2 regions of the Bacillus sp. S10(2024) genome follow, and region 1 is predicted to be linked to the other one. Evidence: riboswitches for the same ligand, from Rfam matches in the RefSeq annotation. Region 1 holds a riboswitch; the other holds the start of a gene.
The links. A riboswitch is a leader RNA that binds a small molecule or an ion and turns the genes downstream of it on or off. The one in region 1 is predicted to bind FMN.

Region 1 (4,220 bases):
CAATGTGATCTTCAATTGTTGCAACTTTCAATTTCCTTATCCGCGCAATTTCTTCCATATTTCTTCCTTGTTTCCATAATTGATACGTTTTTTGTGTTGATATACTAAATAAATCTGCTTTTTCATTTGGATACGCAATGATTTCTGTTAACAATGGAAACTGTTGCTTATGATTGTGCACTTGTTGAATGATGAAATGAATTGTTCCCCAAAATAAAAAGTATATGCGAAGTGCCTCTTGCTTCATCATATCTCCAAGCTGATTTGTTGTATAACCAATACGTCGGTACCCTGTGAGACGGTACACAAAAATTGTTGCTTCTAAAGAAGTCACATTTTTTAATATTAAACTTATTTCTTTATATAACTGTTTCGCTAAATGTTCTCTTGAAACAGAGGAGCTCATAATAAATCGTTTTACCCATATCGTAATTTCTGTATCTTGTTGAATTGGAGTAAATTTCACATATTGTTGTTGCAAATTTGATACAGTTTGTATAATTAAGGATAATCTTTTCCAAAAACTCTCTCCAAGTTCACCGTATTGCAGGCCATGTAAATGTTTCGGGAAATAGAATGTTTTCTCCCATTCATTTAATTGTTTCTCTCCTACTTCAGATAAAATGTAAGTATTTTCATGTACACATGTAATAAGTTGTGCGTTTAATAATGTTTCAATCTGTTTATCATAATCATGACGTCTTAAAGATTTATATACACCAAATAAAAAAGAAAGATAAAACATATTCCCATCCTGAAATGTTTGTGAAGAACGCTTTCCTTTTAAAAGGTGATAAATGGAAGAAACTGTCCGTTCACCTTTTAATTGCTTTAAACAGTATAGTACAGTATATTGTAGCTGCAATGCCGCTTCCATCCTTTCACTCTACTTCTACTTCCATTGTAACAAAATGCAACTTATTTAGATATTTTAAAAACACCATGAATGACTAAAGAAATTAGTTGACAATTTTAATTGATAAGCATTATCATTATAATTTTGTATTGAAAAGTTATAAAAACCGTTTTACAATAGGATTAGAATTTTTATCAGTGTTTTTTTATACATATTCTCGAGGAGGTAATTCAAAGATGGCAAAATATACAATTGTTGATAAAGATACTTGCATTGCATGTGGAGCTTGCGGAGCTGCTGCACCAGATATTTATGATTACGATGATGAAGGTATTGCATTCGTAACATTAGACGATAACCAAGGTATCGTTGAAATTCCAGACGTATTAATCGATGATATGATGGATGCATTTGAAGGTTGCCCAACAGATTCTATTAAAGTGGCAGACGAAGCATTCGACGGCGACGCATTAAAATTTGAATAGTCTCCAGAAATAACCCTCAAAAAATGAGGGTTATTTTTTTAATTAAAAAATAATTCCCCTTCTAAACAAATGAAAACCTCTCAGCAATCAGACTTTTACAGAATAAAAAGGCATTAGCAGAAAAATATCCACTAATGCCAAATCTTCTATTTATCCCGCTATTCGCGGGCAGTCATACTCCCACCTCAAAATTCGGCGAAAGCATTGTCCAGTTCCAGTGGCTAGAATGTTCGGTGGGAGATAAACTGCTGGCATGCACCCAATTGGTGAGGGCTAATAATCAGTGGGGGATGAAGCCCCCCACACTGATTAAAGTTTCACTTTATGCATTTTCCATTTTTGCAAACACCCATACTTTTAATCTGGAAAATAAAGGAACAAAAACAATTGTTACGATAATTCCTTTAATTAAATTAAAAGGTAAAATTGCCACCACAATCATTTGACGCATTGCACCGCTAGACATAGCAGGTTGACCCAAGAACCAAGTGTATGCTGGTAAAATGATGAAATAATTTAGTACACTCATAATAAGTGTCATACAAATTGCACCTAACATCAATCCAGTTGTTAAGCTTTTAATTGTGCGATGTTTACGGAACAAAATAGATGCTGGAAGAATAAAGAGACATCCAGCGATAAAATTCGCCACTTCCCCTACTGGCACTCCCGTTAAATTTCCATGGATGACATAATAAAGAACGTTTTTAATCGCTTCTACAATTACACCTGAAAGCGGTCCAAAAATAATTGCTACAATTAATGCTGGAACATCACTAAAATCAATTTTCAAAAACGGTGGTAACCCTGGAAATGGAAAATCCAACATCATTAGCAAATACGCAATGCTACTTAGCATCGCAATGCTCATCATTTTCACTACACTTTTCTGTTGTTTCATATTTCTCTCTCCTTTTCCATCGATCATCTCATGGAAAGTGGAAAGGTTCTGCTATGCCCAAATATTCTACCATGAAAAAACCCTTTGCATCTGAAACGCAAAGGGAGAAATTTTAGGCACATCAAATAGACGTTCAAGTACTTATCTTTTTTGAACGTTTGAACCTCCATCTTCTCCCATCCAGACTGTACTGTCGGCTTTGGAATCGCACCAAATCCTGCCTTAACGGCTCGCGGGCTTAGAACAAATACATGTGTTCATCACCGCCGGTCGGGATTTTCACCCTGCCCCGAAGATAGACCGATATTCTATTTTCCTCATCATTATACAACAACTTTAAAACAATGTGAATGAAAATGCTTCTTTTTCATTCACATTGTGCAACACTTTCCGCCTCTAAATAGAACAAAACATGACGACTTGTACTCACTTTCTCATTTTGTTTTCATCCCTGCATGTGACAAAAAAGCTCTGACTATCTCTAATCATATCCAAATCCTCTAGCCTATCTGAAAATACGGGATTTTTTAATTATTATTTATATACTTCTTATTAAACTTTATATAGTCAAATCTTAATAATTGTATGACATTCTAACGACTAGTAAATAATATGACAAAAAAGAACGTTTTTTCGTGTTTGTCCCTTAATGTTGGTAATTCTCTAGCCATTCATATGTGAAAGTGATAATATATGATATTGTTAAGAAAACAGCATTTTCTTACAATGGAGGAAATGTCATGAGTAAAGAAAAAAAACAATCAATTCAAGAAGTTATGAAAAAAAATCTTCGTAAAGAATATTTCTATTTAAAAAAAGAATTACTGTTCTATTGTCCTGTTGACTCAGGAAAATTCTCAAGAGATACATATTATGCTGCCTTTGATAAACACGGAATTAGCATATACCAATATGATAAAAACTCAGACAGTAAACTAAAGCTTTGCGAACGACACCCATGGAAAAGCTGGAAAAAAGTCAAAATCGATCATTATTTAACAAAAAGCCAGTTCGTCTTTCAGGGAGAGCGAAATTGGATCCTTTCTTTGTTTCATCAAGGAAAAAAGGCAGAAAAAATCATTCAAACTAATACATCCTTAGAAATAGAGATTGTTTCTAGACCATTTTTAAAAAAACTGCCAGGTTACCGTTCTAACACAACATTAAATATGTATATTGGAACAATTTGCTACACTGCACTAATTGCGTTTATATTAAAAATTATTGTTCCATTTCCAGTCTTCCAAATCGCCTTGTATTCACTATCCCTCGGCTGTATGTTTCTCGGTCTACTTTGTTTAATTATCGGCCTTATTGAACCTACTATCGTCTTATTTAGAACAGAAGAGAAAACAAGAGCGAAAGTATTTTATTATTATAGCTATTTAGCTATTGCCGGATTTATTTGCCTCTTTATTTTTTGGTAACAAGCGAAAGAGCTAGCCTTCCTAGCTCTTTTTCAATTGATATGTAATTTTTGCGACGGGAAAATATTATCTTTTTGTAAGTGATTTTTCACTTTCAATTCTCCAACAGTTGTGCCAAACTTCTTAGCAATACTCACTAGTGTATCCCCTTTTTGTACAACATATACAGAGGCAGATGCTACCGTATTTTGTTTTTCCCCAAGCATTTGCAACGGATTAACCGCATATGTTTTCGCTATCGTCCAAGACCCTTTATGAATTTCTAAATGTAAGTGCGCACCATTGGATTGTCCTGTATTCCCTACCTGTCCTATTAATTGCCCTTGCAAAATCTCTTCTCCCTCTCTCACAAGTCGTTTATTCATATGTGCATATACAGCTTCATAATCTCTATGTTTAATAAATACAACATGACCATAACTGTCAGAAAAGTAAGATTTCGTTACAACGCCATCTTGCATAGCTACAATTGAAGTGCCTATTGGTGCAGCAATATCAATTCCAAAATGCTTTCCATTTCTCGTTCCAAAGTAATCACTAATACGTCCCTC
Region 2 (4,220 bases), 1.8 Mb from region 1:
CTGCAAAGCCAAGCTTTTCATTTGCCTCTACAGTATCGTAGCCTTCTTCTTGCAGTTTATATGCTCGTAATTTATTAAGTAGTCCAATGCCTCGTCCTTCTTGACGCATATATAAAAGAACTCCTTTTCCTTCTCGTTCAATTTGAGCGAGCGCTGCATGAAGCTGTGGGCCACAGTCGCAGCGGCAAGATCCAAATACATCGCCAGTTAAGCACTCAGAATGGACACGCACAAGCGCTGGTTGACCTGTAGCAACATCGCCTTTTATAAGAGCAATATGTTCTTGATTATCCAGAGAATTAGAATAGCCAATGGCCCGAAATGTACCAAAGTCGGTTGGTAATGTAATTTCGACTTCGCGCTGCACTAACGTTTCATGATGACGGCGATACGCAATTAAGTCTTCAATTGTAATCATTTTTAGACTAAATTGCTTGGCAATTTCTAATAAGTCAGGCACTCGTGCCATCGTGCCATCTTCATTTATAATTTCACAAATAACACCTGCCGGCTCTGCGCCACATAATTTTGCTAAATCTACAGCAGCTTCTGTATGCCCAGCGCGGCGAAGAACCCCCCCTGCTTTTGCGATTAAGGGAAAAATATGTCCAGGGCGTTTAAAATCACTTGCTTTCGCTGTAGGGTTTAATAGTTTGCGTACAGTTGCTGCACGTTCATGAGCGCTAATACCAGTTGTCGTTGAAATGTAATCAACACTAACTGTAAAAGCCGTACCGTGTGAATCTGTATTTTGTGAAACCATAGGTCCTAACTCTAAACGATCGGCATATTCTTCTGTGATAGGAACGCATACAAGGCCGCGCCCATGTGTAATCATGAAGTTGATTGTTTCTGGGGTAATATACTCGGCTAAAGAAATAAAATCCCCTTCATTTTCTCTATTTTCATCATCGCATACGATAACAACTTTTCCTTGTTTTAAATCTTCTAGTGCTTCTTCAATTCGATGAAACATTTCATTTCCTCCCTTATAGGAATCCATTGTCTTGTAAAAAGTTTTCTGTAATTGAGCTCTTTTTAGATGTTGGCTTTGTAATAAAACGTTCAATATATTTTCCAATCATATCGCACTCAATGTTCACGATATCGCCAGCAGTTTTTGTTCCGATTACTGACTGACTTAATGTGTGTGGAATGAGAGAGATTGTGATGGAAGATTCATCAACTCCAAAGATTGTGAGACTTGTACCATCAATGGCAACGGACCCTTTTTGTAAACAATAACGAAGTAATTCGTTTGGCAATTGTATTTTGTAATATACAGCGTTATAGCTTCGTTTTTTATCAATAATTGTTCCCGTGCCGTCAATGTGTCCTGTCACAAAATGCCCACCGAAGCGGCCGTTTGCACCCATAGCACGCTCTAAATTTACTGCCCAGCCACGGCTCAGTGATTGAAGAGACGTGGCTTGCATCGTCTCGGGCATGACATCAACGGTAAAAGAAGTGGATGTAAAAGAAGTGACAGTCAAACATATCCCGTTTACAGCAATGCTATCACCTAAGTTTACGTCTACCAAAACGGTTTTTGCTGAAATTGTCAGCTTCATAGCATCGCCGGTTTGCTGCATATTAGCGATTGTTCCGAGTTCCTCAACAATTCCTGTAAACATAAGGCACCTCTTTTCTTGGAGTGGCAGTTACTTTTATATCATCACCAATTTGTTCCATCGATTGAATGTGCAGCGAGAGTGCATCTTTTAGTTGTGTAAAACCATTTCCGCCAAAACATGTTGGGGCTTCTTTACCACCAATTAGCTTTGGACTAATATAAGTAATCAGTTCCTGCAAACATTTTGCTTCTAAGAAACTTGCATGAACTGTTTGTCCGCCTTCGACAAAGAGAGAAAGAATATTTTTTTCTCCGAGAAGATCGAGTAGTTCGTTTATTTCAATACGATTCGTTTTCATTTGCAATACAGATACCATATCTGATTGAAATTTTGCGATTTTTTCTTTTGAAACGTCATTTCCAACGATAAACCATGTTAGTGCTTCGCCATCTGTAATTACATGAGATGAAAGCGGGGTTCGCAAATGTGTATCAAGTACGATACGAATCGGATTTTTTCCGCCATTTACAATCCGCGTTGTTAAATGCGGATTATCGGTAATAATTGTATTTACACCGACGAGAATGGCATCGTGTGTATGGCGATAACGGTGTACATCAGCACGTGCTTCTTCACCTGTAATCCATTTACTTTCACCAGTATGAGTAGCGATTTTTCCATCTAAACTCATTGCTGTTTTTAGTGTGACAAATGGACGCTTTGTTTTCATGTAGTGGAAAAAGTAACGATTTAATTCTTTTGCTTCTTTTTCCAGTACACCAATTGTTACGTCAATTCCAGCTTTCTGTAATCGCTTGACACCTTGACCTGAAACGAGCGGATTGCTATCGAGTACTGCAACAACGACTCGTTTGATGTTCTTTGCGATGAGCAAAGAACAGCAAGGAGGCGTTTTTCCATGATGACTGCATGGTTCTAGTGTTACATATACGGTTGCACCGTGCGCGTTTTCACCAGCCATGCGAAGAGCGTGAACTTCAGCATGTTCAGTTCCTGCCCGTAAGTGGGACCCTACTCCAATGATATTCCCGTCTTTTACAACAACAGCACCGACCATAGGATTAGGACTTGTTTGCCCAGCTGTATGTTTTGCTAATTGCAAAGCAAGTGCCATATATTCTTGATCTGTCATAAACTCACCTCTCCTAAAAAAAATCAAAAAACCCCAAGGATTATAATCCTTGGGGTGAGAGAGACGATGTTTCTAGAAATATAAGAAGGATACGAGAGTATGCGAAAGAAACCTAGCGTTGATCGCTATGTTTGCATAGGAAAGAAGCCTAGCAAACATTTATTTTTTACATGCTAGTGTTATCGTATGATTTCAGCAATGAAAAGAATGGTATGCGAAAGCAAACATATGTATGTTTAAAAATAAACAGTACATATGTGCATGCTGAAATAAACATAGTATCCCATTATACGTACTAGAAAACATATCCTTCTCCCATCCAGACTATACTGTCGGCCCTAGAGTTTCACTAGATCCACCGTTTTCAACTTGAAAACGGGTCACGGACTTAGAAGTGTACACTTCATCACCGCCGGTTGGGAATTTCACCCGACCCCGAAGGATGCTGTTTGCTCACATTATAGCACAAAAAAGACAAAAGGCTATAAAAAAATATTTGAATGTGAAGAATTGTATGAAAATAAAGGAGTGTTTACATCTTGCATTAATGAGAACATAAATTTGTTATACTAGTGTAGAAAAATTTTATACATTATCTAAAACGAGGTGAAAATATGAAATATATTGCTGTAGGAATAGGCGGTGTTATTGGAGCTTTAGCTCGTTATGGAGTAGGGCAGCTCTTTGAAATAACATCGCTTACTGGTTTTCCATTAGCAACATGGTTAGCTAATATGAGTGGCAGTTTTTTATTAGCATTTTTAACGATGTCTATCTTTCGGATGAAACAAGTTTCACTGCTTATGATAAGTGCTATTGGTACAGGGATAATTGGTTCATATACAACGTTTTCAACGTTTAGTGTGGACACGCTGAAGCTATTGCAGCATGAAGCGTTCACAATGGCTTTTTTATATGTGATTGCGAGTATGATAGGTGGATTGCTTTTCTCTTTTGGCGGATTTTATGTTGGGAATATGCTATATGAACGCGGTGTGAGGAAAGAAGGAAATATATGAATATTTTACTTGTTAGTATCGGTGGCTTTTTCGGTGCCATTGCCCGTTTTTTTATTAGTATGATAGTAAAAGAAAAATATGGGGATTCTTTTCCGTATGGGACATTTTTTATAAATATAATCGGTTCGTTTTTACTCGGTCTGTTATATGGTGCTGAAGTAGCTAAAATGTGGATATTATTATGTGGCACAGGATTTATGGGGGCATTTACGACATTTTCGACATATCAACTGGAAATGGTACAATTGATACATAAACGAGAAGGGCAAAAGGCATTACTATATTTTGTTATGAGTTATGTAATAGGTATTGGTAGTGCTTTTGCTGGATTTTATATGGGAAGTATGTAAAAAACACGCGCACATTTTCTTGTGCGCGTGTCTTTTTTATTCCTTTGGTGCACGTACAACCGATTCAAATTTTCCTTTATGTGAACCATCGCAATACGGCATATTTTTGGATAACCCACAGCGG

Region 2: another riboswitch for FMN. It lies ahead of ribD (bifunctional diaminohydroxyphosphoribosylaminopyrimidine deaminase/5-amino-6-(5-phosphoribosylamino)uracil reductase RibD); the one in region 1 lies ahead of AB1280_RS10480 (ECF transporter S component).

What each region holds. Positions count from the first base shown of each region.
Region 1 is NZ_JBFLUR010000002.1:2,034,383-2,038,602, forward strand. Features, by position in the region: gene AB1280_RS10470 (helix-turn-helix domain-containing protein) at 1-865, opposite strand, end outside; gene AB1280_RS10475 (ferredoxin) at 1,093-1,341, shown strand; gene AB1280_RS10480 (ECF transporter S component) at 1,664-2,242, opposite strand; FMN riboswitch at 2,407-2,543, opposite strand; gene AB1280_RS10485 (hypothetical protein) at 2,983-3,669, shown strand; gene AB1280_RS10490 (peptidoglycan DD-metalloendopeptidase family protein) at 3,702-4,220, opposite strand, start outside.
Region 2 is NZ_JBFLUR010000002.1:226,722-230,941, forward strand. Features, by position in the region: gene AB1280_RS01275 (bifunctional 3,4-dihydroxy-2-butanone-4-phosphate synthase/GTP cyclohydrolase II) at 1-976, opposite strand, end outside; gene ribE (riboflavin synthase) at 990-1,634, opposite strand; gene ribD (bifunctional diaminohydroxyphosphoribosylaminopyrimidine deaminase/5-amino-6-(5-phosphoribosylamino)uracil reductase RibD) at 1,615-2,727, opposite strand; FMN riboswitch at 3,031-3,174, opposite strand; gene AB1280_RS01290 (fluoride efflux transporter FluC) at 3,342-3,746, shown strand; gene crcB (fluoride efflux transporter CrcB) at 3,743-4,096, shown strand; gene AB1280_RS01300 (CDGSH iron-sulfur domain-containing protein) at 4,133-4,220, opposite strand, start outside.